Regions from separate parts of the Streptomyces sp. NBC_00536 genome, predicted to be linked through region 4. Evidence: riboswitches for the same ligand, from Rfam matches in the RefSeq annotation. Region 4 holds a riboswitch; each other region holds the start of a gene.

Evidence for each region. A riboswitch is a leader RNA that binds a small molecule or an ion and turns the genes downstream of it on or off. The one in region 4 is predicted to bind cobalamin.
Region 1: another riboswitch for cobalamin. It lies ahead of OHS33_RS08470 (cobalamin biosynthesis protein); the one in region 4 lies ahead of OHS33_RS01285 (CoA-acylating methylmalonate-semialdehyde dehydrogenase).
Region 2: another riboswitch for cobalamin. It lies ahead of OHS33_RS25580 (energy-coupling factor ABC transporter permease); the one in region 4 lies ahead of OHS33_RS01285 (CoA-acylating methylmalonate-semialdehyde dehydrogenase).
Region 3: another riboswitch for cobalamin. It lies ahead of cobN (cobaltochelatase subunit CobN); the one in region 4 lies ahead of OHS33_RS01285 (CoA-acylating methylmalonate-semialdehyde dehydrogenase).

Annotation. Positions count from the first base shown of each region.
Region 1 is NZ_CP107819.1:1,968,086-1,975,540, forward strand. Features, by position in the region: gene OHS33_RS08455 (alpha/beta hydrolase family protein) at 1-783, opposite strand, end outside; gene OHS33_RS08460 (inorganic phosphate transporter) at 1,103-2,374, shown strand; gene OHS33_RS08465 (hypothetical protein) at 2,395-2,616, shown strand; cobalamin riboswitch at 2,732-2,877, shown strand; gene OHS33_RS08470 (cobalamin biosynthesis protein) at 2,913-3,899, shown strand; gene OHS33_RS08475 (cobyric acid synthase) at 3,896-5,416, shown strand; gene OHS33_RS08480 (putative cobaltochelatase) at 5,571-7,455, shown strand, end outside.
Region 2 is NZ_CP107819.1:5,710,940-5,718,394, reverse strand. Features, by position in the region: gene OHS33_RS25590 (L-serine ammonia-lyase) at 1-340, shown strand, start outside; gene OHS33_RS25585 (AMIN-like domain-containing (lipo)protein) at 485-1,012, shown strand; cobalamin riboswitch at 1,089-1,281, shown strand; gene OHS33_RS25580 (energy-coupling factor ABC transporter permease) at 1,312-2,016, shown strand; gene OHS33_RS25575 (energy-coupling factor ABC transporter substrate-binding protein) at 2,013-2,366, shown strand; gene cbiQ (cobalt ECF transporter T component CbiQ) at 2,370-3,119, shown strand; gene OHS33_RS25565 (energy-coupling factor ABC transporter ATP-binding protein) at 3,116-3,949, shown strand; gene OHS33_RS25560 (PadR family transcriptional regulator) at 4,003-4,554, shown strand; gene OHS33_RS25555 (EF-hand domain-containing protein) at 4,624-4,836, opposite strand; gene OHS33_RS25550 (tRNA-dependent cyclodipeptide synthase) at 5,092-5,853, shown strand; gene OHS33_RS25545 (cytochrome P450) at 5,834-7,090, shown strand; gene OHS33_RS25540 (YncE family protein) at 7,167-7,455, opposite strand, start outside.
Region 3 is NZ_CP107819.1:6,762,792-6,770,246, reverse strand. Features, by position in the region: gene OHS33_RS28980 (sensor histidine kinase) at 1-1,082, shown strand, start outside; gene OHS33_RS28975 (response regulator transcription factor) at 1,079-1,762, shown strand; gene OHS33_RS28970 (precorrin-2 C(20)-methyltransferase) at 1,838-3,385, opposite strand; gene OHS33_RS28965 (precorrin-8X methylmutase) at 3,382-4,029, opposite strand; gene cobG (precorrin-3B synthase) at 4,026-5,390, opposite strand; cobalamin riboswitch at 5,911-6,045, shown strand; gene cobN (cobaltochelatase subunit CobN) at 6,086-7,455, shown strand, end outside.
Region 4 is NZ_CP107819.1:276,164-283,618, reverse strand. Features, by position in the region: gene OHS33_RS01295 (enoyl-CoA hydratase/isomerase family protein) at 1-890, opposite strand, end outside; gene OHS33_RS01290 (acyl-CoA dehydrogenase family protein) at 904-2,052, opposite strand; gene OHS33_RS01285 (CoA-acylating methylmalonate-semialdehyde dehydrogenase) at 2,049-3,548, opposite strand; cobalamin riboswitch at 3,737-3,907, opposite strand; gene OHS33_RS01280 (short-chain fatty acyl-CoA regulator family protein) at 3,968-5,383, opposite strand; gene aceA (isocitrate lyase) at 5,733-7,001, shown strand; gene aceB (malate synthase A) at 7,034-7,455, shown strand, end outside.

The sequences.
Region 1 (7,455 bases), 1.7 Mb from region 4:
GCGGTCGGCGAGCGCGGAGCGTTCGGCGGCGTGCAGGGCCATGGTGGCGCCGGTGGACCACCCGTGGAGGACGACCCGGCGGGCACCGAAGCGGAGCGCGTAGCGGATGGCCGCGTCCAGGTCGCGCCACTCGGAGGCGCCGAGGTGACCGAGGCCGTCGGGCGGGGCGGGGGCGCCGAGGTCGCCGCGGTAGGCGAGGTCGAGGACCGGGAGGCGGTGGTGGTTCAGGAAGGGCATGACCACCATCGGGTGTTCCCGGGTGGCGCCGAGCCCGTGCACGGTGATCACCCAGGTGTCGCGGGCGGCCGGCACGAACCAGGCCGGCAGCGCGCCCAGCTCGCCCGGGACGTCCACGTCGGCGTGGTCGAGCCCGAGGGCGGTGCGCGGGTTGCCCAGGTGGATCTGCGGGGTCAGCCGGACCCGGGTGCCGTGCTCCAGGGCGCCGTGGGTGACCCCGACGAGGCGCCGGACGACGGTGTCGGGGTCGTGCGGGGCGTCGGGCAGGACCGCGCCGACGACCGCGTGCACCCCGGGCGCGGCCAGCGCGTAGGTGCCGGGCCACAGGGAGGCCAGCGACCGGGTGAGGGTGATCCGGTCCTCGGCGGTGGAGTGGACGCTGAGCCGGGGGCCGCCGGGCAGCGGGCGGCCGGGCTCGCCCCGCAGGGCGCCGTCGGCGGCGTACCGGGCGGCGGCGACCGCGGCCACTCCGGCGGCCGCGGCCAGGCCTGCGGCGGCGGTGAGGGTGGCGGTGACGGTCCTGGCCGTCGTCGTTGCGGAGCGCACCGCTCCAGTGTCGGACGGCCGGGTCGCCCCGGCCAGCGGAGCGGATCGCTCCGGCGGCGGCAAAAGACGGCAGGAGAGGGTGATCTGGGTCTCCTCCGGGGGTCCCGGCGGGCGGTTCGGTGGGCCGAAAGACCCCCGTTCGGCCGGTTGTCGACCAGCCCCTGACGTGCGCGAATCGATATATCCATGAATCAATGGGGACGAGGGTCCCAAACCAGCCCTGACCTGGTACACCGCTCCGCCCGTTTCAGTTCATCTTCCGTTCACCCAGGTTGCCTACGGTCGGCGTGCCACTGACGTCAAACAGAAGCCTGGGTAAATGGAGCACGTAACGCTTCTCCTCGGGATCGTGATCATCACCGCTCTCGTGTTCGACTTCACGAACGGTTTCCACGACACGGCCAACGCGATGGCCACCACCATCTCGACCGGCGCACTCAAGCCCAAGACGGCGGTGGCCATGTCCGCCGTGCTGAACCTCGTCGGCGCGTTCATGTCCGTGGAGGTCGCCAAGACGATCTCCAAGGGCCTGGTCAACGAGGAAGGCATCCAGCCGGAGGTCATCTTCGCCGCGCTCGTCGGCGCGATCCTCTGGAACCTCGTCACCTGGCTGGTCGGCCTGCCGTCCAGCTCCTCGCACGCCCTGATGGGCGGCCTGGTCGGCGCGGCCGTCGCCTCTGCCGGCCTCGGCGCCGTCAACGGCGGCACGCTCGTCACCAAGGTGCTGCTCCCCGCGGTCGCCGCGCCGATCGTGGCCGGTGTGGCCGCGATGCTCGCCTCCAGGCTCACGTACAAGCTGGGCGCGAACGTCGACGCGAAGACCTCGGCCAAGGGCTACAAGGCCGGTCAGATCGCCTCGGCCGGACTCGTCTCCCTCGCGCACGGCACCAACGACGCGCAGAAGACCATGGGCATCATCACCCTGGCGCTGGTCGCCGGCGGCGCCCTCGCGCCCGGCTCCAACCCGCCGGTCTGGGTCATCGTCTCCGCCGGCATGGCGATCGCGATGGGCACCTACCTCGGCGGCTGGCGCATCATCCGCACCATGGGCAGCGGCCTGACCGACCTCCAGCCGCAGCAGGGCTTCGCCGCCCAGACCTCGGCCGCGAGCGTCATCCTGGCCTCCTCCAGCCTCGGCTTCTCCCTCTCCACCACCCACGCCTGCTCCGGCGCGGTGATGGGCGCGGGTCTGGGCCGCAAGGGCGGCGTGGTCCGCTGGTCCACCGCCTCCCGGATGTTCATCGCCTGGGGCCTGACCCTGCCGGCCGCCGCACTGGTGTCCGCGGGCGCCGAGCTGGTCATGCGCACCGGTGACGTCGGCGTGGCCGCCGTCGCGCTCTTCCTCGTCGGCTCGATCGTCGCCATCTGGCTGATCTCGCGCCGCCAGGTCGTCGACCACACCAACGTGAACGAGGTGGCGGACACCGCCGCCGAGGCGCCGGGCGTGGTCACCACCGCGATCGCCGCCGTCGCCGTCCCGCCGGTCGCGGGCAGCACCGCCGCGGTCACGGACGAGGCCTTCAAGGCGACCATCCCGACCCCGACCCCGGCCGCTCCCCCGGCACCGGCGGCTCCCGCCGCCGCGGTCTGACCCACAGAGGAATCGGCAGTATGAAGATCGACTGGGCAGCACTCGGCTCCGTGTTCGGCGTCAGCCTCTCCGCGACCGTCGCCCTCGTGACCCTGTTCACCCTGGGCATCGTGGGCCTGTCGAAGCACGAGACCGCGACGGGCCAGGGCGGCGCCGCCCACCTGGCGCGCACCGGCGCCTACGCCTGCTTCGCACTGTGCGCGGTGGCCGTCGGCTACGCGATCTACCTGATCGTCAGCTGACGGCACGGGGGCGCGCCCGCGCGCCCCACCGGCACCTCAGCGGCACCGCACGTCCGAAAGCTCCCTCCGGCCCAATGCCGGGGGGAGCTTTCGCAGGTCAACGGCAAGTTGACGGGCGTTCGCGGTGCGTGGTGGACTGCCGGAGCCAATACGGCGGCATGAAGAGGAAGTCCGGTGCGAATCCGGCGCGGTCCCGCCACTGTCACCGGGAGCCACAGGCTCCCGGAAGCCAGGAACTCTCGCCACCGGACACGTCGAACCAGGGCGCGGACCCTGAGTGAGGACCCACCTGCCCCATGCGTGCCGATCGCGTTTTCGCGTACGGCGCGACGGCCGGCCTGATCGGCGACCGGATCCTCGGTGATCCGCGCCGCGGCCATCCCGTCGCCGCCTTCGGAAAGACCGCCGCCGCCGTCGAACGAGCCCTGTGGGGCGACAGCCGGGCCCGGGGAGCCGTGCACGCCCTGGTGTGCGCCGGGGGCGCGGCCGCCATCGGCGCGCTCGGCGCCCGCGCCGTGCGCTCCCGGCCCGCCGCCGCCCGTATCGCCCTGACCGCGGCCGCCACCTGGGCGGTGGTCGGCGGCACCTCGCTGGGCCGGGAGGCCCGGGCCATCGGGGGCGCGCTGGCCGCCGGGGACACCGAGGTGGCCCGCGAGCGGCTGCCCCACCTGTGCGGGCGCGACCCGCAGGCCCTGGACGAACAGCAGATCGCCCGCGCCGTCGTGGAGTCCGTCGCCGAGAACACCTCCGACGCCGTCGTCGGCGCCCTGGTCTGGGGCGCGCTGGCGGGGGTGCCCGGGCTGCTGGGCTTCCGCGCCGTGAACACCCTGGACGCGATGGTCGGCCACAAGTCCCCCCGCCACCTGCGCTACGGCTGGGCCTCGGCCCGGCTCGACGACGTCGCGGGCTGGCCGGGCGCGCGGCTGACCGCGCTGGCCGCCGTACTGGCCGGACCCGACCGGTGGGGCGCCGTACGGGCCTGGCGCGCGGACGCGGCCGCCCACCCCAGCCCGAACGCCGGACCGGTGGAGGCCTCCTTCGCGGGGGCGCTCGGGGTCCGCCTCGGCGGCACCCTGGCGTACGCCGGGCGCGTGGAGCACCGGGCCGTGCTGAACGGGGCCGCGGGCCGCCCGGTCGAGGTCGCGGACATCGAGCGGGCCGTCCGGCTGTCGCGCCGGGTCACCTGGATCTCCCTCGGGGCGTGTGTGTCGCTGCGGTTCCTGTTGTCACAGTGCACGTCAGGTCGTCGCACGTCAGGTCGTACTACGAAGGGACGCGCATGAGCGGCGCACGGCGCGGCGGCGGACTCCTGGTCGCCGGCACCACCTCCGACGCGGGCAAGAGCGTGGTCACGGCGGGCATCTGCCGCTGGCTGGCCCGCCAGGGCGTGAAGGTGGCCCCCTTCAAGGCCCAGAACATGTCCCTGAACTCCTTCGTCACCCTGGAGGGCGCCGAGATCGGCCGCGCCCAGGCGATGCAGGCCCAGGCGGCGAAGGTCGAACCGACCGCGCTGATGAACCCGGTGCTGCTCAAGCCCGGCAGTGACCAGAGCAGCCAGGTGGTGCTGCTGGGCAAGCCGGTGGGCGAGATGAGCGCCCGTGGCTACCACGGGGGCAGGCAGGAGCAGTTGCTCGGCATCGTCACGGACTGTCTGGAGCAGCTGCGGGGCACGTATGACGCCGTGATCTGCGAGGGGGCGGGCAGTCCGGCCGAGATCAACCTGCGGCGTACGGACATCGTGAACATGGGCATCGCGCGGGCCGCGCGCTTCCCGGTGGTCGTGGTCGGCGACATCGACCGCGGCGGGGTCTTCGCCTCCTTCTTCGGTACGACGGCGCTGCTGTCCCCCGAGGACCAGTCGCTGATCGCGGGCTACCTGGTCAACAAGTTCCGCGGTGACGTGTCCCTGCTGGAACCCGGCATGGAGATGCTGCGGGGCCTGACGGGGCGCGCGACGTACGGGGTGCTGCCCTTCCAGCACGGGCTCGGCATCGACGAGGAGGACGGCCTGCGCGTCTCGCTGCGCGGCGCCGTACGGGAATCCGTGGTCGCCCCGCCCGTCGGGGAGGACGTGCTGCGGGTCGCGGTGTGCGCGGTGCCGCTCATGTCGAACTTCACCGACGTCGACGCGCTGGCCGCCGAACCGGGCGTCGTGGTCCGGTTCGTGGACCGGGCCGAGGAACTGGCCGACGCCGACCTGGTCGTCGTACCCGGCACCCGCGGCACCGTGAAGGCGCTGGCCTGGCTGCGCGAGCGCGGGCTCGCCGACGCGCTGGCGCGGCGGGCCGCCGAGGGACGCCCGGTGCTGGGCATCTGCGGCGGCTTCCAGGTGCTGGGCGAGACCATCGAGGACGACGTCGAATCCCGGGCCGGGGTCGTCGACGGGCTGGGGCTGCTGCCCGTGCGCGTCCGCTTCGCGCGGGAGAAGACCCTCGCGCGGCCGAGCGGGCACGCGCTCGGCGAGAGCGTCGAGGGGTACGAGATCCACCACGGGGTGGCCGACGTGCGGGGCGGGATCCCCTTCCTGGACGGCTGCCGCGTCGGTGAGGTGTGGGGCACGCACTGGCACGGGTCGCTGGAGAGCGACGGCTTCCGGCGGGCCTTCCTGCGGGAGGTCGCGGCGGCGGCGGGGCGGCGGTTCGTTCCGGCGGCGGACACGTCGTTCGGGGCGCTGCGGGAGGAACAGCTGGATCTGCTGGGCGATCTGATCGAGGAGCACGCGGATACCGGGGCGCTGCTGCGGCTGATCGAGGGCGGGGCTCCGGCGGGGCTCCCGTTCCTCCCCCCGGGTGCGCCGTGACCGCGGCCCGGGCGTTCCCGAAACTGGGCTCTGCCCAGACCCGGTCCTCAAACGCCGGACGGGCTGAAATCCTCCAGCCCCGCCGGCGTTTGAGGCGCGGGGTCCGGGGCGGAGCCCCGGCAATGGTCCGCACCTTCGAAGGAGTGAGCAACGCATGAGCACGCCCTACCCGTTCACCGCACTGGTCGGCCAGGCCGACCTGCGCCTCGCGCTGCTGCTCAACGCGGTGAGCCCCGCGGTCGGCGGCGTGCTCGTGCGCGGCGAGAAGGGGACCGCCAAGTCCACCGCCGTGCGCGCGCTGTCCGCGCTGCTGCCGCAGGTGGACGTCGTCCCCGGCTGCCGGTTCAGCTGCGCGCCCACCGCCCCGGACCCGGCCTGCCCCGACGGCCCGCACGAGGCGGGCGGCCGGGCCGCGCGGCCCGCGCGGATGGTGGAGCTGCCGGTCGGCGCCTCCGAGGACCGCCTCGTGGGGGCGCTCGACATCGAACGCGCCCTGTCCGAGGGCGTGAAGGCCTTCGAGCCGGGCCTGCTGGCCGACGCGCACCGCGGGATCCTCTACGTCGACGAGGTCAACCTGCTGCACGACCACCTCATCGACCTGCTCCTCGACGCCGCCGCGATGGGCGCCTCCTACGTCGAGCGCGAGGGCGTCTCCGTCCGGCACGCGGCCCGTTTCCTGCTCGTCGGCACGATGAACCCGGAGGAGGGCGAGCTGCGGCCGCAGCTGCTGGACCGGTTCGGGCTGACCGTCGAGGTCGCCGCCTCCCGCGAGCCCGCGCAGCGCGTCGAGGTGGTGCGCCGCCGGCTCGCGTACGAGGACGACTCCGCGGCCTTCGCCGCGCGCTGGGCCGTCGACGAGGCGGACGTACGGGACCGCGTGGTCGCGGCACGTGCCCTGCTGGGCCGGGTGGTGCTCGGGGACGGCGCGCTGATGCAGATCGCCGCGACCTGCGCCGCCTTCGAGGTGGACGGGATGCGGGCCGACATCGTGATGGCGCGCACCGCCACCGCACTGGCGGCCTGGGCCGGGCGGACGGACGTCCGCAAGGAGGACGTGCGGCAGGCCGCTCTGCTGGCGCTGCCGCACCGGCGGCGGCGCAACCCCTTCGACGCGCCGGGGCTGGACGAGGACAAGCTGGACGAGATCCTCGACTCCTTCCCGGACGAGGAGCCCGAGCCCGACCCGGAGCCCGAACCGGAGCCGGAGGGTCCGGACGACGGCGGACCTGAGGGCGGACCGGACGGCGGGCCCGACGGCGGACCGGACGGCGGCGGGCTGCCGCCGCAGGGGCACGGCCAGGATCCGGCGCCGGAGTCCGCTCCGGAGCCGGACGGCGGCACCCCAGACCCGGCGGAGGCCGAGGGGGCTCCCGAGCCCGCCCCGGCCCGCGCCGACGCGGCCGAGGCTCCCACCCAGGCCGCCGTGCGGGCCGCCGACCCGTTCCGGACCAAGATGCTCAGCGTCCCGGGGCTCGGCGAGGGCGCGTCCGGACGGCGCTCGCGGGCCCGTACCGCGCACGGGCGCACGACCGGCGCGCAGCGCCCCCGGGGCCAGCTGACCAAGCTGCACCTCGCGGCGACCATCCAGGCGGCCGCCCCGCACCAGCTGGCCCGCGGGCGCACCGGCCGCGGCCTGGTCGTGCGCGGGGACGACCTGCGCCAGGCGACCCGGGAGGGCCGCGAGGGCAACCTCGTGCTGTTCGTCGTCGACGCCTCGGGCTCGATGGCGGCCCGCAAGCGGATGGGCGCGGTCAAGGGCGCGGTCCTGTCCCTGCTCCTGGACGCCTACCAGCGGCGCGACAAGGTCGGCCTGATCACCTTCCGCGGCACCGGCGCCGAGCTGGCGCTGCCGCCCACCTCCTCGGTGGACGCGGCGGCGGCCCGGCTGGAGCAGCTGCCGACCGGCGGGCGCACCCCGCTGGCCGCGGGGCTGCTCAAGGCCCACGAGGTGCTGCGGATCGAGCGGCTGCGCGATCCGTCGCGCCGCCCGCTGCTGGTGGTCGTCACCGACGGCCGCGCCACCTCGGCGGGTCCGGCGG
Region 2 (7,455 bases), 5.4 Mb from region 4:
GGTCGGCTCGGCCTGCTCGATGGCGGCGGGCGCCCTCGCCGAGGTGCTGGGCGGCACCCCGGAGCAGGTGGAGAACGCGGCCGAGATCGGCATGGAGCACAACCTCGGCCTGACCTGTGACCCGGTCGGCGGTCTGGTGCAGATCCCGTGCATCGAGCGCAACGGCATGGCGGCCGTCAAGGCCGTCACGGCGGCGAAGATGGCGATGCGCGGCGACGGCACGCACAAGGTCTCCCTGGACAAGGTCATCAAGACCATGAAGGAGACCGGCGCCGACATGAAGGTCAAGTACAAGGAGACCGCGCGCGGCGGCCTCGCGGTCAACGTCATCGAGTGCTGACCTGACTCCGTAAGCGCGCCCGCACGTTCCGGGGCCCGGTCCGCCGACGCGGACCGGGCCCCGGCGCGTGCAACCGTCAGGCCGTATGGCGTGTCTTCCAAGGTGCCACTACTGTCCCCGGCATCCGAAGAATCGGGGGACGTCATGCTCCGCCACCTCATACGCTCCGTCCGCGACTCCGTCCACCACCGCCGGCGGCTGGCGGCCGTCACCGCGGGGGTCCTGCTCACCGCCGGATTCGGCCTCGCCGTACCGGCCTCGGCATCCGCCACGGCGACGCCGCTCGTGACCAATGCCCGCTGGGGCGGGCACTGCACCTACGACCGGATCGTCATCGACCTCCAGGGCTCCGTCCCCGGGGTCACCGTCACTCCCGTCTCCGAGCTGGTCTACGACGGCTCAGGCAAGCCGGTCCCGCTCGCCGGGTCGTACTTCCTGGAGATCCGGCTGCACCCGGCCGCCGCGCACGACGAGGCCGGGAACTCCGTCTACACCGGCCCCAGGCTGCAGAAGATCTACCTCTCCAAGCTCAAGGGCCTCGCCTTCACCGGCGACTTCGAGGGGTACGTCAGCTTCGGAGCGGCCTTCGACACCGCCCCGCAGTTCACGACGTCCACGCTCCACAGCCCGGAGCGCTATGTGGTCGACATCGCGCACCCGAACACCTGCTGACGGGCACTCAGGCAGCGAACGACGACGGCGGGACCGGGCGGCCGCGCCCGGTCCCGCCGTCGTCGCGCCTGGTCAGGTAGGGTCAACAGGCCTTGGTGTACGGGAAACCGGTGCGAAACCGGTGCGGCCCTCGCCACTGTGATCGGGAAGTCCGGCGCCACTCCTGCGGGAAGCCACTGGGCCGGACGGGAGACCGCACGGGCCGGGAAGGCGGCGCCAGGGCATCAGCACCCGTGAGCCAGGAGACCGACCGGGGTGCGTTGTTCCATCCACGAGGTGCTGGAGAGGTCTCCCTACACATGCACATAGCCGAGGGGTTCCTGCCCCCCTTGCACGCGGCCGCCTGGGGCGTCGCGTCCGCCCCCTTCGTCCTGCACGGAGTGCGCGCCCTGACCCGTGAGGTCAAGGCCCATCCGGAGAGCACCCTGCTGCTCGGGGCGTCCGGAGCGTTCACCTTCGTCCTGTCCGCCCTGAAGATCCCCTCGGTGACGGGCAGTTGCTCGCACCCCACCGGGACGGGGCTGGGCGCGATCCTGTTCCGGCCGCCGGTCATGGCGGTACTGGGCACGATCACCCTGCTGTTCCAGGCCCTGCTGCTGGCCCACGGCGGGCTGACCACGCTCGGCGCGAACGTCTTCTCGATGGCGATCGCGGGGCCCTGGGCCGGGTACGCCGCCTACCGGCTGCTGAAGCGGTTCGGCGCGCCCCTGATGGTCTCGGTCTTCTTCGGCGCGTTCTTCGCCGACCTGATCACCTACTGCGTGACCAGCGTGCAGCTCGCGCTGGCCTTCCCGGACCCGGCGTCCGGCTTCGTGGGCTCGCTCGTGAAGTTCGGCGGGATCTTCGCCGTCACCCAGATCCCCCTCGCCGTGAGCGAGGGCCTGCTCACGGTGCTCGTGATGCGGCTGCTGATGCAGTCGAGCAAGTCCGACCTGGTGCGCCTCGGCGTGGCCCGGCTGACCGGCGCCCGTACGGCCGGGAAGCGGGAGGCGGAGGTCCGATGACCAGGAACGCGAAGATCAACACCCTGCTGCTGCTCCTGGTGGCGGCGCTGGCGGTCCTGCCGGTCGCACTCGGCCTCGGCGAGGGCAAGGAGGAGCCGTTCACGGGAGCCGACGCGCAGGCGGAGACGGCGATCACCGAGCTGAAGCCGGACTACGAGCCGTGGTTCTCCCCGCTGTACGAGCCCCCGTCAGGGGAGATCGAGTCCGCGCTCTTCGCCCTCCAGGCGGCGCTCGGCGCGGGCGTCCTCGCCTACTACTTCGGGGTGCGGCGCGGGCGCCGGCAGGGCGAGGCCCTGGCGGCGGGAGCCACGGACACGGCGGACGCCGACCGGCCCGCCCGGGGCGCGTGAGCGGTGCTGCCCATCGACGCCGCGGCGCACAGCAGCCGCTGGCGCCGCCGACACCCCCTGGAGAAGGCCCTGCTGGGGCTCGGCCTGACCGTCACCGCGGTCTGCCTGCCGCCCTGGCCCGGCGGGCCGCTGGTGGCGGCGGCGACCCTCGCCGTGCTGCTGGGCCCGGCCGGGGTGGCCGGGCGGCAGCTGTGGCGGGCGTTCCGGCTCCCGCTCGGCTTCTGCTTCACCGGGGCGGCGCCGCTGCTCTTCGCGGTGGGCGGCCCGGCGGGGCTGGTGTCCCTGGCCCCCGACGGCCCCCGGCACGCGGCGGAGCTGCTGCTGCGCACCTCGGCCGCCTCGCTCGGCGTGCTGCTGTTCGCCTTCACCACCCCCGTCTCGGACGTCCTGCCGCGGCTGGTGCGGGCGGGGGTGCCGGCGCCCGTCGTGGACGTGGCGCTGGTCATGTACCGGATCGGGTTCCTGCTGCTGGACTCCCTGGCGAAGATCCGCCGCGCGCAGGCGGCCCGGCTGGGCCACACCAGCCGGGCGGCGGCGTGGCGCTCCGTGGCGGGTCTGGCCGCGACCGCCTTCGTCCGCGCCTTCGACCGCGCGTCCCGGCTCCAGAGCGGGCTGGCGGGGCGCGGCTACGACGGCACGCTGCGGGTGCTCGTACCGCGGTCCACCCTGTCCTGGCGGTTCCTGGCCGCGTCGGGCGCCCTGCTGGCCGCGCTGACCGCCGCCACCCTCACCCTGAAGGAGTTCGCGCTGTGAACGCACCGGTGGAACCGCTCGTCCGGCTGGCGGGCGCGGGCTACGCCTACGAGGACGGCCCCGCCGTCCTGTCCGGGGTGGACTTCGGGATCGCCCCGGGCCGGTCCCTGGCCCTGCTGGGCCGCAACGGCAGCGGCAAGACCACGCTGATGCGCCTCCTCAGCGGCGGCCTGCGGCCCGACACCGGCGAACTGCGCCTCGACGGGGCGGTGGTGAAGTACGACCGGGCCGGACTGACCCGGCTGCGCGGGGCCGTACAGCTGGTGGTCCAGGATCCCGACGACCAGCTCTTCGCGGCCTCCGTGGAACAGGACGTGTCCTTCGGCCCGATGAACCTGGGCCTGACCACCGGGGAGGTACGGGCCCGGGTCGACGCGGCGCTGACCGCCCTGGACATCACCGCCCTGCGGGACCGGCCGACGCACCTGCTGTCCTACGGCCAGCGCAAGCGGGCCGCGATCGCGGGAGCCGTGGCGATGGCGCCCCGGGTGCTGATCCTGGACGAGCCGACGGCCGGCCTCGACCCCGACGGCCAGGAACGGCTCCTGGACGTCCTGGCGGGCCTGCGCGCCGCCGGGACCACGGTGGTGATGGCCACGCACGACGTGGACCTCGCCGTACGGTGGGCCGACGACGCGGCGGTCCTGACCCCCGACGGCATCCGCCTCGGCCCGGCGCAGACCCTCCTCGCGGACCCCGCGCTGCTCGCCTCGGCGGGCCTGCGCGCGGCCTGGTCCCCCGCGGTGACGGCCGTCCTGCGCGCCCACGCCCTGCTCCCGCCGGACGCCCCGGGTCCGAAGACCCCGGAAGCCCTGGCCGCCTGGCGGTGACCGCGGCCCGCGGGGGCGCGGCGGCGCCCGCGGGGCGTATCTAGGATGGCCGCATGTCGCTGCCGCATGCCATCCTCACCGCGCTGCTGGAGAAGCCCTCGTCGGGGCTGGAGCTGACGCGGCGGTTCGACAGGTCGATCGGGTACTTCTGGTCGGCCACGCACCAGCAGATCTACCGCGAGCTGGGGCGGCTGGAGGAGGGCGGGCTGATCCGGGCGCTGCCCGGCGAGCAGCCCGTACGGGGACAGCGCAAGGAGTACGAGGTCCTGCCCGCCGGGAGCGCCGAACTGGCGCGCTGGGTCGGGGAGAGCCAGGATCCCAGGCCCGTCCGGGATCCGCTGCTGCTGCGCGTCCGGGCGGCCGGGGTCGTCGGGGTGCGCGGGCTGGGGCCGGAGCTGCGGCGCCATCTGGAGCTGCACCGGGCGCAGTTGGCGGAGTACGAGGCCATCGAGGAGCGGGACTTCCCGCCGGGCCGGGACTCCGACGAGGACCGGCTGCGGCGGCTCGTGCTGCACGGCGGGCTCGGTCTGGAGACGTTCTGGCTGCGCTGGCTGGAGGAGGCCGTGGCCGAGGTCGAGCGGCTGGAGGAGCGGGCGGGCGGCTGACGCGCCTGGGCCCCGGCAGGGGGCGCAGGCGCGTGCGGGACCGCTCGGTCCGGGACGGCTCGTCCGGGACTACTTGTTCAGGGAGGCCCAGAACTCGTCGAAGCTCATGCGACCGTCGCCGTTGGCGTCCTTGCTCGCGATGATCGCGTCGGCGACCGCTCCGGTGACGTACGCGTCGCCCATCGCCTTCATGGCCGCGCTGTACTCGTCGGCCGTGACGAATCCGTCGCCGTCCGCGTCGAAGCGGCCGAACGTCTCGCGCGCGCTCTCGATGTCCGCCATGGGTCCACCCCTTCTTGGTGCTTGTTGACCGGCTCAGGGTAGCGGCCCCGGGAGCGGTCTCCCGCCGGGGGGCCCGATCGAGCGGTCGATAGAAATGCGATTACCCCGGAGTAAGGCGGAAGCAACAATTCCAGCCAACAAATCGGACCCCCACTTGTCACGCTCCGGGATCACGGCATAACGTACCGACATTGCCGCCACACCAGGAGCGCAGGGCTCCCAGGGACAAGCGGCAACAAGGGCGATCACACACAGGTGACGATCACAGTTGACGCATCATTCGAAGTTCTGCCCTTCACCCGTGCCTGCCGCCACATCTGGGAAGACGGCGACCATGTGCTCATTGGCGTGAGTCCTGGTAACAGTTACTTCACCGCCGAGCGCATCACCAGCCTCTCCCAGTGGGCCACGACCCGCTTCGCACAGGTCGACTTCGTGTACGCAGACCTCCACGTGGACCGGATGTTCGCCGCGTTCGGTTACACCCAGGAGCACGCGGAGAAGCGTGCCACGAAGGAGATCAAAGCGGTCCGGCGGCGGATCTTGAAAGGCGTCGGGGAATCAGGGCCCCAGGACGCCGAGATCCGGGTGAGGGCACTCTCCGAATTCCAGGGCAACCCGGTCTACGAGCTGCTGCACCGACGCGTGCTGCACTTTCTGGAAACAGACGATGAATTCCGCAAGGGGTGCGAGGAAATGGCACTCCACTTCGTGGGATCCAAGCTCGCCGAAGGCGAATCCATCACCGACGAGCAGCTGCGGGTCTGTTTCGACTACATGGCCGCGGAACTGCCGTTCTTCCTCGACACCCCGAGCATTCTCGGAGTGCCGTCCTCCGTCGCGGCCTACCACGTCAAGATGCCGCTGACCGATGTCCTCTACGCACGCGGCGGGGGCCTGCGCGCGACCCGCAACCAGGCGTACGCCGTCGTCCGGCCCGAGGCCGTCGCACAGACGAACACGAACACGAACACCGCACCAGCCGAAAGGACCGTCGATGAGCGTCGAGCAGCTTGAGGGCAAGGAAGGCCGGGAGGGCGCCCGGGAGGGCGGGGAGCCCCTCCTCGACTTCCCCCTCTCCCGGCGCGGCGACGTGCTGCCCGAGGAGTGCACCTGGCTGCGCGAGAAGGCCCCGGTCGCCCGGGTCCGTACCCTCACGGGCGACCCGGCCTGGCTGGTGAGCAGCTACGCGCTGGCCAAGCAGGTGCTGGAGGACGAGCGCTTCAGCCTCAAGGACACCGCGAACGCCGGGGTCCCCCGCCAGTACGCGTTGACGATCCCCCCCGAGGTCGTCAACAACATGGGCAACATCAACAGCGCCGGGCTTCGCAACGCCGTGATGAAGGCGCTCAACCCGCGCCAGAAGGGGCTCCAGGACTGGCTGGCCGCCAAGGCCGGCGAGCTGATCGACCGGCTCGTCGCCGAGGGCGGTCCGGCGGACCTCCGGGCGGGGTTCGCCGACCCCTTCTCGGCGGCGCTGCACTGCCAGGTGCTGGGCGTGCCCTTCGAGGACTGGCGGCGGCTGATGTCGGGGCTGGACGTCGCGTTCATGACCGCGCGCGAACCCTTCGCCGACTCGTCCCTCAACTGGTACAAGGACGTCGGGTACTTCTCCGACGCGCTGCGGGCACAGCTGGCGCTGCCCGCCGAGGAGCGTACGGGGCTGCTCGGAAAGTTCGCGGAGCTGAAGGAGGCCGACCCCGAGTCGGCGCACCTGACCGACGACATGTTCGCGACGGTCGCCGTCTCGCTCTTCGGCGCGGGCGCGGTCTCCACCTCGGCGTTCCTGGTGCTCGCGGTCCTCGCGCTGCTCCAGAAGCCCGAGCTGATCGGGTACCTGCGCGCCCACCCGGAGCGCATGGGCAAGGCCGTCGACGAGCTGCTGCGCTGGAACCTGTCCGTCGGTGACGGCCTGCCGCGGATCGCGATGGCGGACATCCAGGTCGGGGACGTGCTGGTGAAGGAGGGCGAGCTGGTCCTCGTGCTCCTCGAAGGGGCGAACTTCGACCCGGCGGCCTTCGAGCGCCCGGACGAGCTGGACCTGGAGCGCCCCGCCCCGAACGCCAACCTGGCGTTCGGCGCGGGGCGGCACTTCTGCCCGGCGTCGGCGCTGGGCCGCGCGCACGCCGAGATCGCGCTGTCCGTGCTGGTCGACCGGCTGCCGGAGCTGCGGCTCGCGGTGCCGGCCGAGAACCTGGTGTGGCGCACGGGCTTCATCAAGCGGCTTCCGGAGCGGCTCCCGGTCGCCTGGTAGCGCCACCGCGCGGGGCGGTGCCCCGGGGGTCGGCGGACCCCCGGGGCACCGTCACATCACCTCGCGCGCACCCGTATCAGCGGAAGATGCCGGTGTGGCCGAGCGAGTAGCGGCCGGGCTGCGGGTAGACGGCGAGGCCGTGCGGTCCGTTGCCCACGGGGATCTTGGCGAGTTCCTTGCCGCTGGCCGTGTCGATCGCGTAGACCTCGGAGTTGTAGCGGCCCGAGAGCCACAGCACCTTGCCGTCGGCGGAGACGCCGCCCATGTCGGGGCTGCCGCCGTCGGGCAGGTCCCACTTCTTGGTGAGCCGGTTCTGCTTGAAGTCGAAGACCGAGATGCTGCCTTCGCCCCGGTTGGAGATGTAC
Region 3 (7,455 bases), 6.5 Mb from region 4:
GGGCGCACTACGACGGCCAGTTCAGGTTCCCCGGCCTCGCGCCCTTCCAGATGCTCGGTCTCTGCGTCGTGCTCGCCCTGCCGGTTCTGCTGGTGCGCCGTCTGCCGGCGGCGGTCTTCGCGACGGTCCTGGGCGAAGCGGTCCTCGGCGACGCCTTCGGTGCGCGGCCCTTGATCGTGTTCGTCCTGCTCGTCGGCCTGGGCTGGTACCTCGCCGTCCGGCGGCCCAAGGTTGCCGCCGTCGGCTCCCTCGCGGCCGTCGCGGCCGCGTTCTTCAACGACCTCCACGTCCGCGAGCAGACCGTCGGCGACGCGTCCCAGTGGGCCGGGCAGTTCGCGTTGTGGTTCGCGGTCGCGTGGGTCTTCGGGGGGGTGTATCGCAAACGCCGTGAATACCTCGGAGCCCTGCAGGAGCAGACCGCGGCCCGCGTCGTCATGGCCGAGCGGCTGCGGATCGCCCGCGAGCTGCACGACAGCGTCGCGCACAGCATCGGGATCATCACGGTGCTGTCGGGAGCGGCGGCGCGGGTCGTGGAGACCAAGCCCGAGCAGACGCGGCAGGCGCTGCGCGGCATCGAGACCACCAGCCGGGAGACGCTGCTGGAGCTGCAGCGCATGCTCGGGGCGCTACGCCGCGCCGAGCCGGACGACGCCATGCCGCAGGCCGCTCCGCTGGCGCCGGCCGGCAGCCTGGCCGACGTCCCGCAGCTCGTCGAACGCACGGCCGGCGCCGGGGTGCGGGTTCATGTGACCTGGCGGGGCGAGCGGCGTTCACTGCCGCCGGAGATCGAACTGTCGGCGTTCCGGATCATCCAGGAGTCGGTGACGAACGTGGTGCGGCATTCCGGGGCGCGGACGTGCCGGGTCGCGGTCGGTTACGAGTTGGAAGGAGTGAGGATCGAGGTGGTGGACGACGGGGACGACGGTCTCGGCGGGCCGGGCCGTCCAAGGCACTCCGCGGCCGGCGGGAACGGCTTCGGCCTGCTCGGCATGCGCGAGCGGGTGACGTTGCTGTCCGGCCAGTTCAGCGCGGGCCGGCGTCCGGAGGGCGGATTCCTGGTGACGGCGAGGCTTCCGGCATGAGCGTGCGGGTGCTGCTGGTCGACGACCAGCCACTGATGCTGGTCGGGCTCGGGATCCTGATCGGCGACACCGACGACCTGGAGGTGGTCGGCGAGGCCGGCGACGGCCGCGAGGCGGTGCGCCTGGTCCGTGAACTGCGGCCGGACGTCGTGGTGATGGACATCCGGATGCCGGGCATGGACGGGATCGAGGCGACCCGACAGGCGACCGCCGAGCCGGACCCGCCCAAGGTCTTGGTGCTGACGACCTTCGACCACGACGAGTACGTCTACGGCGCACTGCGCGCCGGGGCCAGCGGATTCCTGCTCAAGAGCATGGCCCTGGACGCGATCCTGGAAGCGATCCGCGTGGTGGCCGCGGGCGACGCGCTGATCGCGCCGAGCGTGACCCGACGGCTGATCGCGGACTTCGCCGGAACGTCCGGCCCCGCGGCCCCCGAACCGGACGCCGGGCCGGCCGCGGACTCGAGTCCCCTCGCGGGGATCACCGGCCGGGAGCGCGAGGTGCTGGCACTGGTCGGACAGGGACTGTCGAACCCTGAGATAGCCGAGCGGCTGGTGATCAGCGCGGCGACCGCGAAGACCCATGTCGCGCGTCTGTTCGCCAAGCTCGGGGCTCGGGACCGCGTCCACCTGGCGATCATCGCCTTCGAAACCGGACTCGTGCCGCGTGGACGGTAGGGGCCGACCAACAGCGGGAGCACTCGCGAACACCGTCGTACCAGCACCCTGACCAGCCCGTTCAGGATGGCAAGCTCACTGCGGATAACGCCGCGGCGTCCAGACGATCTGCCGTCCGTCACCGCGCCGCACCGTCCGGGTCTGTGAAGAACCGATGAGCAGCAGCGTCCGCATGTCCACCTGCGCCGGGTCCAGGTCGGCGAGCCGCACGATCCGGATGGACTGCTCGGGCCCGCCGACGTCCCGCGCCAGCACCACCGGGGTGTCCGGCGTGCGGTGTTCCAGCAGCAGCTCGCGGGCCTTGCCGACCTGCCAGGTCCGGCTGCGCGAGCCGGGGTTGTACAGGGCGAGGACCAGGTCGGCCCCGGCCGCCGCGTGCAGCCGTTCCGCGATGACCTCCCACGGCTTGAGCCGGTCGGACAGCGAGATCGTGGCGTAGTCGTGGCCGAGCGGCGCGCCCGCGGCCGCGGCGGCCGCGTTGGCCGCGGTGACCCCGGGCAGCACCCGGACCGGGATGTCCCGGTGCTCCTCCTGCGAGGCCACCTCCAGGACGGCCGTGGCCATGGCGAAGACGCCCGGGTCGCCGCCGGAGACCACCGCGACGCGGTGCCCGCGCCGGGCCAGGTCCAGGGCGAACTCGGCCCGCTCGGACTCGACCTTGTTGTCGGAGCCGTGCCGGATCTGGCCGGGCCGTACGGGCACCCGGTCGAGGTACGTCGTGTACCCGACCAGCACGTCGGCGTCGGCCAGCGCCCGCCGGGTCTCGGCGGTCAGCCACAGCGGCCCGGCCGGGCCGGTGCCCACGACCGCGACCTCGCCGACGGCGCCCGCCGCGGGCACGGGCCGCGAGCCGGGGTTGCCGATGCGGCTCGGCAGCACGGCGACGGCGAAGTACGGCACCGTCTCGGGATCGGTGTCGGCGAGCATGCCGGTGCGCTCACCGGCCATCGTCGCGCGCTCGACGTAGCGCGCCTCGGGCAGCCGGCCGGACTTCTCCATGGCCCGCCGCACGGCGGGGAAGGTGCGCCCGAGCTTCATCACCACGGCGGAGTCGGTGGCGGCCAGACGGGCCGTCAGCTCCTCCTCCGGCAGCGTGCCGGGCAGGATCGTCAGCACTTCCTCGCCCTCGACGAGGGGGGTCTGCAGGCGGGCGGCGGCGGCGCTGACGGAGGTGACCCCGGGGATCACCTCGGTCGCGTACCGGTCGGCGAGCCGCTTGTGCATGTGCATGTACGAGCCGTAGAAGAGCGGGTCGCCCTCGGCGAGCACCGCCACGGTCCGGCCGGCGTCGAGGTGCACGGCGAGCCGGGCGGCGGACTCCTCGTAGAACTCCTCCATCGCCCCCTGGTAACCGCCGGGGTGATCGGTGCTCTCGGTGGTCAGCGGGTAGACCAGCGGCTCTTCGACGTGGTCGGCCCGCAGGTGGGCGGCCGCGATGGAGCGGGCGATGGAGCGTCCGTGCCGGGCGCTGTGGTAGGCGATCACGTCCGCCTCGGCGATCACCTGGACGGCCCGCAGGGTCATCAGGGAGGGGTCGCCGGGGCCGAGGCCCACGCCGTAGAGCCGCCCGGCTCCGGGGGTGCCGGTCGTGCTGGGCGTGCTGGTGGTGCCGGTGGTGCTCATTCTTCCTCGCTCGCGATCGCGTTGACGGCGGCGGCGGCGATGGCGCTGCCGCCGCGCCGCCCCCGGACGATCAGGTGGTCCAGCCCCGAGGGGTGGGCGGCGAGCGCGTCCTTGGACTCGGCGGCGCCGATGAACCCGACGGGTACGCCGATGACGGCGGCGGGGCGGGGCGCGCCCTCCTCGATCATCTCCAGCAGCCGGAAGAGGGCGGTCGGCGCGTTCCCGACGGCGATCACCGCACCCTCCAACAGGCCCCGGTCGCGCCAGAGTTCCAGGGCGGCGGCGCTGCGCGTGGTGCCCATCTTCGCGGCGAGGTCCGGCACTTCCGGGTCCGACAGGGTGCAGATCACCTCGTTGTCGGCGGGCAGCCGCTTGCGGGTGACCCCGCTGGCGACCATGCGGACGTCGCACAGGACGGGCGCCCCGGCGTTCAGCGCGGCGCGGGCGCGCAGCACGACGTCCGGCGTGTAGCCCAGGTCCTTGGTGAGGTCGGTCATCCCGCACGCGTGGATCATGCGTACGGCGACCTGCGACACCGAGGCGGGCAGCCCGGCGAGGTCCGACTCGGCGCGGATCGTGGCAAAGGACTGCCGGTAGATCGCGGCGCCGTCCTTCTCGTACTCGAACACTGTGTACTCGCTCATCTCTTCACTACATCTGTCGCTGTCTGCTGCTGAGTCTGCTGAACCGCGGCGAGGGCGGCGGCCAGCTCGGTGGCGGTGCCCGGTACGCCGTCCCGCACCGCGCGCCCGTCGCCGTGGTCGCCCCCGGCCAGGGCGAGGCCGTATCCGCGGGGCCCGGCGACCAGGTCCACCCAGGCCGCGGCGCGCGGATGTCCGCAGCGCCGCTCGCACCCGGACCAGTGCACGGGCAGCGCCCCGCCCGCCGCGCCCGCCCGGGCCACCACGGCCCGCGCGTCGGCCCGTACGTCGGCGAGCGCCTTCGCGCAGCCCGGCCGCCCGGTACAGGCGGTCACGTTCTCCCACGGGCCGCCGGGGGCGGTGACGAGTCCGGCTCCGGCGAGCCGGGCGAGGGCGTCGGGCGCGGTGGCCGCGTCGACGCCGGGGACGACGATGCCGCGCCAGGGGGTGAGCCGCAGGGTCCCGGCCGCGGCGGCGGCCACATCGGCCAGCAGGCGCCACTGACCGGTGGTCAGCCGCCCGAGGGGGGCCAGTACCGAGAGCGCGACGCGGTCCGCGTCGGGCCCCGCCACCACTCCGGGCCCGGGGCCCGGGGCGGTCCGGCGGGCGAACCCGTCGGCCCGCTCGGCCGAAATGCCGTGCGCGCGCAGCCTGTTGATCAACTCAGCCGATTCCAGGCGGCATTCGGCGGGGAGTTCACTCACCCGCCACGCCTTGGTCCCGGCTTCGCGCACCAGGTCGAGGAAGTACTCGGCGGCCGTCAACGCCGCGCGGGGCGCGTCCTGATGAGCGACCGTCACGGCGTCGGTGTCATCGTGCGTCCACAGCACGGCCGTTCCGGTGGGCAGGGCGTGGACGCTCACATCGGGGGCGAGCGAGGTCACGTCGCCGCGCCCGTCGTCGAGGGCGAAGAGGAAGCGCCCGGAGAGCGCGGCCGCGGCCGGGCTCGCGCACAGCAGCCGGTCCAGCGCGCCGACCCAGGGGGTGACGTCGGTGCGCCCCTGCCGGTCGAGCCCGGACAGGGGTGAGGCGACGATGTTGCGGACGCGTTCGTGGGTGGCGGCCGCGGCGGGCAGCAGGGCGGTGGCGCCGAGCAGGGCGGCCAGTTCGCCGCCGCAGCCCGCGCCGAGGCCGCGCAGCTGCGCGTTGCCGCGCGAGGTGAGGTCGAGGTGCCCGTCCCCGAGCCGGTCCGCCGCGTCGGCGAGTACCCCGGCCGCGTCGGCGGTGAGCAGACCGCCGGGGATCCGGATCCGGGCGAGGTGCCCGTCGTCCGCCGCGTGCAGGCGCAGCGCACCGGGGCAGGCGTCACCGCGGTCCCGTATGACGGGTTCGTCCCGGGATGCGGCGGAGGAGGGCGGGGGCATGGCGGCGAGCATACCCACGATCCGGGCCGCCCGACCTGTGTCCGTCACCACGCCGCCCCTCTCCGCGAAGCCGCCCCGGGCCATGGCTCGGCTCCGGTTCGCGGGTGCGGGTGCGCGGTGCCCGCGCCTTTGCCTCCGGCGGGTCCTCAAACGCCGGACGGGCTGAATTCCCCGGCCCGTCGGGCCGTCGGCGGGTCCTCAAACGCCGGACAGGCTGAATTCCCCGGCCCGTCGGGCCGTGCGGCGCAGCCAACGGAACCAGCGCGGCCACATCCAGCCCGCCCGGCGATTGAGGGCCCGCCGGAGGCCCCACGGCCCGCGCCGGCCTCCGGCGGGCGGCGCCAAGTACCAGCCCCGCCGGCGTTTGAGGCGCCGCCGGAGGCCCCACGGCCCCGCGCCGGCCCACGCACCGCGGCCACCACACGCCCCCGCGCCCCCACCACCCGCACCGCAGGGCACCCCTACCGGCCCCCACCTGCCGTTTGCCCGTCGCGGCACCTAGGATGACCCCCGACGGGCCATTCGGCCCGTCATCGCCGAGGACGGCGACATGGGAGGAAGCCCGGTGCGATTCCGGCGCGGTCCCGCCACTGTGAACCCGGCAGCCGCCAAGCGCGGCCCCGCCGGGTGAGTCAGGAACTCCCGTCGTCCTCACTGCCCGGGGCGCGGAAACCCCGAGGAAGGCCCGCCGCCGCATGATCCTGCTGCTGTCGACGTCCGACACCGATCTGCTCAGTGCCCGCGCCTCGGACGACGGCCCGGTCCCGTACCGGTTCGCGAACCCTTCCCGGCTCCCCCTGGACGACCTCCCCGCGCTGCTCGACGGCGTGGACCTGGTCGTCGTACGCCTCCTCGGCGGCCTGCGCGCCTGGCAGGAGGGGCTCGACCTGCTCCTCGCCGCCGGCCAGACCCGTCCGGTCGTCGTGCTGACCGGCGAACAGGCCCCGGACGCCCAGCTGATGGAGGCGTCCACCGTCCCCATCGGCATCGCGGCCGAGGCCCACGCCTATCTCGCGCACGGCGGCCCCGCCAACCTGGCGCAGCTGGCCCGCTTCCTCTCCGACACGGTGCTGCTGACCGGCCACGGCTTCGACCCGCCCGCCGCCGCCCCCACCTGGGGCCGGCTGGAGCGCGCGGCGGCCCCGGCCACCGGCCCCCGGATCGCGGTGCTCTACTACCGCGCCCACCACATGAGCGGCAACACCGCCTTCGTGCACGCCCTCTCCGACGCCGTCGAGCAGGCGGGCGGCGTGCCCGTCCCGCTGTACGTCTCCTCGCTGCGCTCCCCCGAAGCGGAGCTGCTCGCCGAACTGGCCACCACGGACGCCATCGTGACGACGGTCCTGGCCGCGGGCGGCACCCGCCCCGCCGAGGCCTCGGCGGGCGGCGACGACGAGTCGTGGGACGCGGGCGCGCTCGCCGCGCTCGACGTGCCGATCCTGCAGGCGCTGTGCCTGACCGGTTCGCGCGCCGCCTGGGAGGAGAGCGACGAGGGCCTGTCCCCGCTCGACTCGGCCAGCCAGGTCGCGGTGCCGGAGTTCGACGGCCGCCTGATCACCGTCCCGTTCTCCTTCAAGGAGATCGACGAGGACGGCCTCCCGGCGTACGTCGCCGATCCCGAGCGGGCCGCCCGGGTCGCGGGGATCGCCGTACGCCACGCCCGGCTGCGGCACACCCCGAACGCCGAGAAGCGGATCGCGCTCGTCCTCTCCGCGTACCCCACCAAGCACTCCCGCATCGGCAACGCGGTCGGTCTCGACACCCCCGCCAGCGCCGTCGCCCTGCTGCGCCGACTGATCGCCGAGGGCTACGACTTCGGTCCGGCCGAGGAGATCCCCGGCCTGGTCTCGGGCGACGGCGACGAGCTGATCCGCGCGCTCATCGAGGCCGGCGGCCACGACCAGGACTGGCTCACCGAGGAGCAGCTGGCCCGCAACCCGGTCCGGATCCCGGCCGCCGACTACCGGCGCTGGTACGCCGGACTCCCCGGCGAACTGCGCGACGGGGTCGAGCAGCACTGGGGGCAGGCCCCGGGCAACATGTTCCTGGACCGCTCCCGCACCAC
Region 4 (7,455 bases):
GAGACGCGGTACTCCTGTTCCAGGACCCGTTCCAGCGGGCCGAGCCGCCGGGCCCGGCGGAGCGCGGCCAGGGTGACCTTGACCGCGGTGGGGGACTTCGTCAGCAGGGTGGCGGCCGCCCGCTTCGCGGCAGGGGCGTCGGTGGCGTGCAGCCGGGCGACGATCTCCTCGGCGCTCTCCGCCGTGTAGCAGCGGTCGATCCACTCGCGTGCGGCCGGGAGTTCACCCGGTGGCGGCTGCTCCACGTACCGCTCCAGCACGGTGTGCACCGGGTCCGCGGCCAGCTCCCGGGCCAGCGCGGGCAGGGCGGCGGAGGGGACGAAGTGGTCGGCGAGCCCGCACAGCAGCGCGTCCGCCGCCCCGACGGCGGCCCCCGTCAGGGCCAGATGGGTGCCGAGTTCGCCGGGGGCGAGGGCGAGGAGGTAGGTGCCGCCGACGTCGGGGACGAAGCCGATGCCGGTCTCGGGCATGGCGACCCGGGAGCGTTCGGTGACGATCCGGACGCTGCCGTGGGCGGAGACCCCGACCCCGCCGCCCATCACGATGCCGTCCATCAGGGCGACGTACGGCTTGGAGTAGCGGGCGATACGGGCGTTGAGCCGGTACTCGTCGCGCCAGAAGTCCGCGGAGGCGGCGCCGCCGGTCTTCGCGTCGTGGTGGATGTCGCGGACGTCGCCGCCCGCGCACAGGCCGCGCTCTCCCGCGCCCTCGATGACGACGGTCTCCACGCGCGGGTCGTCCGCCCAGGCGGTGAGGGCGCCGTCGATGCGGAGCGCCATGGGATGGGTGAGGGCGTTGAGGGCCTTGGGGCGGTTGAGGGTGATGTAGGCGGCGCGGCCCTCCGTGCGCAGGAGGACGTGATCGTTCTCTTCGGGGGAGGAGTGGTTCATCACAGGTTCTCCGTCACAAGTTCTCCGTCAGTCCGCGCGCGACGATGACGCGCATGACCTCGTTGGTGCCTTCCAGGATCTGGTGGACCCGCAGGTCGCGGACGATCTTCTCGATGCCGTACTCGCTGAGATAGCCGTAGCCCCCGTGGAGCTGGAGGGCCCGGTCGGCGACCGTGTAGCCGGTGTCGGTGGCGAACCGCTTGGCCATCGCGCACAGCCGCGGGGCCAGCGGATCGCCCGCGTCGAGCGCCTCGGCCGCCTGGCGGACCAGGGCGCGGGCGGCGGCCAGTTCGGTGGCCATGTCCGCGAGCCGGAACTGCAGTGCCTGCGCGTCCAGGAGCTTGCCGCCGAAGGCCTCGCGGTCGGCGAGGTGGGACAGGCTGCGGTCCAGGGCGCTCTGCGCGCCGCCCAGCGAACAGGCGGCGATGCCGAGGCGGCCGCCGTTGAGGCCGGTCATGGCGATGCGGAAACCGTCGCCCTCGGCGCCGAGACGCCGGTCGGCGGGGATCCGTACGCCGTCGAGGACGACCTGCCGGGTGGGCTGGGCGTTCCAGCCCATCTTCCGCTCGTTGGGGCCGAAGGAGACGCCGGGGTCGTCCCGTTCGACGACGAAGGCCGAGATCCCGCCGGGCCCGCTCCCTCCGGTGCGGGCCATCACCACGTAGACGGCCGCGGCGCCCGCTCCGGAGATGAACTGTTTGACCCCGGTCAGGACGTAGTGGTCGCCGTCGCGCACCGCGCGGGTGCGCAGGGCGGCGGCGTCCGAGCCGGCCCCCGGTTCGGTGAGGCAGTAACTGCCCAGGGTGGTGGCCGCGCACAGGCCGGGCAGCCATCGCCCGCGCTGCGCGCCGTCCCCGTAACGGTCGATCATCCAGGCGACCATGTTGTGGATGGAGAGGTATCCGGCGATGGAGGGGCAGCCGGTGGCGAGGGTCTCGAAGACGAGGACCCCGTCGCTGCGGCTGAGGCCGGAACCGCCGTGCTCCTCGCGCACGTACACACCGCCGAGCCCCAGTCCGGCGGCCCGGCGCAGGACGTCGACGGGGAAGTGCTTGGACTGGTCCCAGGCGACGGCGTGGGGGGCGAGCTGCTCCTGGGCGAAGTCGAGGGTGACCTCGGCGAGGGCGAGCTGGTCCTCGGTCAGGGTGGTCACCGCGCTCATCCCATCGTCGGGATGGTGAAGCTCGCGCCCTCCTTGACCCCGGAGGGCCAGCGTGAGGTGACGGTCTTCGTACGGGTGTAGAAGCGGATGGAGTCGGGGCCGTGCTGGTTCAGGTCGCCGAATCCGGAGCGCTTCCAGCCGCCGAAGGTGTGGTAGGCGACGGGCACCGGGATGGGCACGTTGACGCCGACCATGCCCGCGCCGACGCGCCGGGTGAAGTCCCGGGCGGTGTCCCCGTCCCGGGTGAAGATCGCCACGCCGTTGCCGTAGGGGTGCTCGGTGGGCAGCCGCAGGGCCTCCGCGTAGTCCGCGGCGCGTACGACGCTCAGGACCGGGCCGAAGATCTCCTCGCGGTAGATCCGCATGGCCGGGGCCACGCGGTCGAAGAGCGAGGCTCCGGCGAAGAAGCCGTTCTCGTGCCCGGGCAGGGTGAACCCGCGTCCGTCCACGACGAGTTCGGCGCCCTCGTTGACACCGATGTCCACGTACCGGCGGACCCGGTCCAGGGCGTCGCGGCTGACCAGCGGACCGAAGTCGGCCTCGGGGTCGTCGGAGCGGCCGATCCGCAGGGAGGCGATCCGTTCGCGGAGCTTCGCCACCAGGGCGTCGGCGGTCTCCTCCCCGACGGGCACGGCGACCGCGATGGCCATGCAGCGTTCGCCCGCCGAGCCGTAGCCCGCGCCGATCAGGGCGTCGACGGCCTGGTCCAGGTCGGCGTCCGGCATCACGATCATGTGGTTCTTGGCGCCGCCGAAGCACTGGGCGCGCTTGCCGTGCGCGGCGGCGGTGGCATAGATGTGTGCGGCGATCGGGGTCGATCCGACGAAGCCCAGGGCCTGGACCCGGGGGTCTTCCAGCAGGGTGTCCACGGCCTCCTTGCCGCCGTTGACGACATTGAGCACGCCGGGCGGCAGGCCCGCCTCCAGGAAGAGTTCCGCCAGCCGCAGCGGGACGGAGGGGTCCCGTTCGGACGGCTTGAGGATGAAGGAGTTCCCGCAGGCCAGGGCGGGGGCCGCCTGCCACAGGGGGATCATGGCGGGGAAGTTGAAGGGGGTGATCCCCGCGACGACGCCGAGCGGCGAGCGCAGCGAGTGCACGTCGATGCCGGTGCCCGCGTTGTCGGTGAACTCGCCCTTGAGCAGGTGCGGCACACCGGCGGCGAACTCGACCACCTCCAGGCCGCGTTGCAGATCGCCGTGGGCGTCGGCAACGGTCTTGCCGTGCTCGGCGGACAGCATCCGGGCGAGGGACTCGCGCTCGCCCTCCACCAGTTGGAGGAAGCGCAGCAGGACGCGCGAGCGCCGCTGGGGGTTCCACTGACCCCAATCATCCTGCGCTTCCCGGGCGTTGGCGATGGCGGCCTCGGTGTCGGCGCGCCCGGCGAGGGGCACGCGGGCCTGGACGGCGCCGGTGTTGGGGTCGTACACGTCGGCGAAGAGACCGGAGGTTCCGGAGGTGTGCTTCCCGCCGATGAAATGGGTGAGTTCGCGGACCATGGGTGCCTGCTCTCGTCAGGTTGGATCCGGGGATGGCACGACGGACCGGCGGTCCGCACCCGGTGGGGTGCGCCGCCGCGGAAGGCCGTGGGAACTACGAGCGCGCGGAAGTGTGCGCGCGCTCCGCCGGATCACCAGGGTCGTGGGTACAAACCGGTGCCATGCGTGTCTGCTCCATCCTCGTGGACAACACGGAACGTTCCGCGGCCGGTATCCTGACTCCCGGATCCCCGCGTGCCGCCCGTCTTCCCGACGGACCTCGTCAGTGACGTGTGGATGGCAGCACACTCCCCGGTCACAGTGGCGGGACCGTGCCGGTTTCTCACCGGCTTCCCTGCACCGCGGACCTTGTGGCACGAACATATAGTTGGACGTCCTAGTAAGTCCAGACCCGCCGCCCGCGCGCCCGCCGTCGCCGGTCAGTCGCGGCCGACGGGGCGTGCGTCCCGGACGGGGTACGGGATGAAGGTGCTGCTGTTCTCGTCCACGGCCAGGGTCCGGCCGAGCGGGGGCGCGGCCCGCTGGGGGCAGTCGAGGCGCTCGCACAGGCGGCAGCCCATGCCGATGGGGGTGGCGGCCGCCGTGTTGTCGAGGTCGAGGCCGTCGGCGTACACGAGCCGGGAGGCGTGGCGGATCTCGCAGCCGAGACCGATGGCGAAGGTCTTGCCGGGTTCGCCCCAGCCGCCGCGGTGGCGGGTGACGGCGCGGGCGGTCCACAGGTGGCGCTGCCCGTCGGGCATGGCGGCGACCTGGACGTGGATGCGGCCGGGGGCGGCGAAGGCCTCGTAGACGTTCCAGAGCGGGCAGGTGCCTCCGGCGCGGGAGAAGTGGAACCCGGTGGCGGACTGCCGCTTCGACATGTTCCCCGCCCGGTCGACCCGGACGAAGGAGAAGGGCACCCCGCGCAGCCTGGGGCGTTGCAGGGTGCTGAGGCGGTGGCACACCGTCTCGTAGCCGAGACCGAAGTGGTCGGTGAGCCGCTCGATGTCGTACCGGAATTCCTCCGCCGCGGTGTGGAACGCCGTGTACGGGAGGATCAGCGCGGCCGCGAAGTAGTTGGCGATGCCGATGCGGGCGAGGGCGTGCGCGGGGGAGCCGGGCGGGAAGTCCTCGGTGGCGAGGCGGTCGAGTTCGTCCCCGTACTCGGCCAGGGCGAGCTGGGTGGCCATCCGGAAGGCCTGCTGCCCCGGGCGCAGCCGGTTCGACAGGTGCAGGACGCGGGCGTCGGCGTCGTAGTGGTGCAGCCGGTCGCAGTCCGCCGAGAGGCGGACGCCGTGCCGGTCCGCGAGCCGGCGGGTGAGCGCGCGGATGACGTCCCCGGGGCGGATGCCGATCTCGCGGGCCAGGTCCTCGGCCGCGAGATCGGCGTCGTGGAGGTAGTTCTGGCGGCGGTAGAAGAACTCGCGGATCTCTTCGTGGGGCGAGCGCGGCGCCTCGGCCGCCCCGTCCCGGCCGTCGGCGGCGTCGGACAGCCGCTCGGCCAGCAACTGGCCGCGCCGCCCGAGGTCCAACAGCACCGAGGCCACCGCCGGCATCCGGGTGGCCAGCTCCGCCAGGTCGGAAGGGGACACGCGGGCCTCGGCCACCTGCTGGGCGAGGGCCTCGCGCAGGTCGGCGACCAGCCGGCTGGTGTCGCGCTCCGAGAAGAACCCGGGGTCGACCCCGAAGGCCTCGGTGAGCCGCAGCAGCACCGGGACGGTGAGCGGGCGGGAGTCGTGCTCCATCTGGTTGAGGTAACTGGGCGAGATGCCGAGCATCCTGGCCAGGTCGGCCTGGGTCATGCGGCGCTCCTCGCGCAGCCTGCGCAGCCGCGCGCCCGCGTACGTCTTGCTCACCGGACTCCTCCACCCGCCATCGGACAGACCGTCAGCATAGGCCGACAGCACGCGCCCACGGACCTTCGCAAGCTTGGCAAATACGGCGGGGAAGATTCGCACACCTTGGCAGATGTACCTCCTTGATGGCACCGAGTGCCAATGCCAGAGTCCTTTCTGCAGGCGGGTTTGACGGCTCGCCTCACCAGCAAAGGCACAGGGTGCCAAGGTCGTGTACTCCCGTCCACGGCCTTGGCAGGACAAGCGGCAACGGATGGAAACGGTGACGGTCATGGCAGAGGCGAACACGACGGCGAACACGACGGCGACTACGACGGCGAACGCGACGGCGACTACGACGGCGAACGCGATGGCGGCGGCCGAGCAGCTGGCCCGGAGGTGGGCGGACGACCCGCGCTGGGTGGGCATCGAGCGCACCTACACGGCCGGGGACGTGGTCCGGCTCTCCGGCAGCGTCCGGGAGGAGCACACCCTGGCCCGGCGCGGCGCCGAACGGCTGTGGCGCCAGCTGCACGAGCGGGACTACATCCACGCCCTCGGCGCACTGACCGGCGGCCAGGCCGTCCAGCAGGTCCGGGCCGGACTCCAGGCGATCTACCTCTCCGGCTGGCAGGTCGCGGCCGACGCCAACCAGGCCGGCCACACCTACCCGGACCAGAGCCTCTACCCGGTCAACTCCGTTCCCCAGGTGGTCCGCCGGATCAACAACGCACTGCTGCGCGCCGACCAGATCGCCACCGCCGAGGGCGGCAGCGACACGACGGACTGGCTGGCCCCGATCGTGGCGGACGCCGAGGCCGGCTTCGGCGGCCCGCTCAACGCCTTCGAGCTGACCAAGGCGATGATCGCGGCGGGTGCGGCCGGCATCCACTACGAGGACCAGTTGGCCTCCGAGAAGAAGTGCGGCCACCTCGGCGGCAAGGTGCTCGTCCCCACCGCACAGCACATCCGCACCCTGAACGCGGCCCGCCTCGCCGCCGACATCGCGGACATCCCGACCCTGATCATCGCCCGCACCGACGCCCTCGCCGCCACCCTGCTGACCAGCGACGTCGACGAGCGCGACGCCGAGTTCTGCACGGGCGAGCGCACCGCGGAGGGCTTCTACCACGTCCGGGGCGGCATGGCTCCGGTCATCGCCCGCGGCCTCGCCTACGCCCCGTACGCCGACCTCATCTGGGTCGAGACCGGCACCCCGGACCTGGCCCAGGCCCGCGAGTTCGCCGAGGCGATCCACGCGCGGTACCCGGACCAGATGCTCGCCTACAACTGCTCGCCGTCCTTCAACTGGAAGGCCGCGCTGGACGACGACCAGATAGCCAAGTTCCAGCGGGAGCTGGGCGCGATGGGCTACCGCTTCCAGTTCATCACCCTGGCCGGTTTCCACTCCCTCAACCACGGCATGTTCGACCTCGCCCGCGGCTACGCCGACCAGGGCATGACCGCGTACGTCGACCTCCAGGAGCGGGAATTCGCCGCCCAGGCCCAGGGGTTCACCGCGGTCAAGCACCAACGCGAGGTCGGCACGGGCTACTTCGACCTGGTCTCCACCGCCGTCAACCCCACCTCCTCGACCACCGCGCTCGCGGGCTCCACCGAAGAAGAGCAGTTCCACTAGTCCGCCGCCCCCACGCCGAGGAGCAGAACCGCATGTCACTCACGCCCCTGACCAGCAGCGTCCGGGTTCTCGGCGCACCCGGTGAGCGCCACGACGAGATCCTGACCCCCCAGGCCCTGGAGTTCATCGGCCGGCTCGACGCCGCGTTCGCGGAGCGCCGCCTGGAGGTACTCAAGGAGCGCCGCCGCCGGAGCGCCCACCTGGCTTCCGGTTCGCCGCTGGACTTCTCCCGGGCCACCGCCCGCGTGCGCGCCGACGCCGCATGGCGGGTCGCCCCGCCCGCCCCCGGGCTCACCGACCGCAGGGTCGAGATCACCGGCCCGCCGGAACGGCGGATGGCGGTCAACGCCCTCAACTCCGGCGCCCAGGTGTGGATGGCGGACTTCGAGGACGCGACGGCCCCCACGTGGGAGAACATCGTCGGCGGCCAGCTCAGCCTGCTGGACGCCATCGA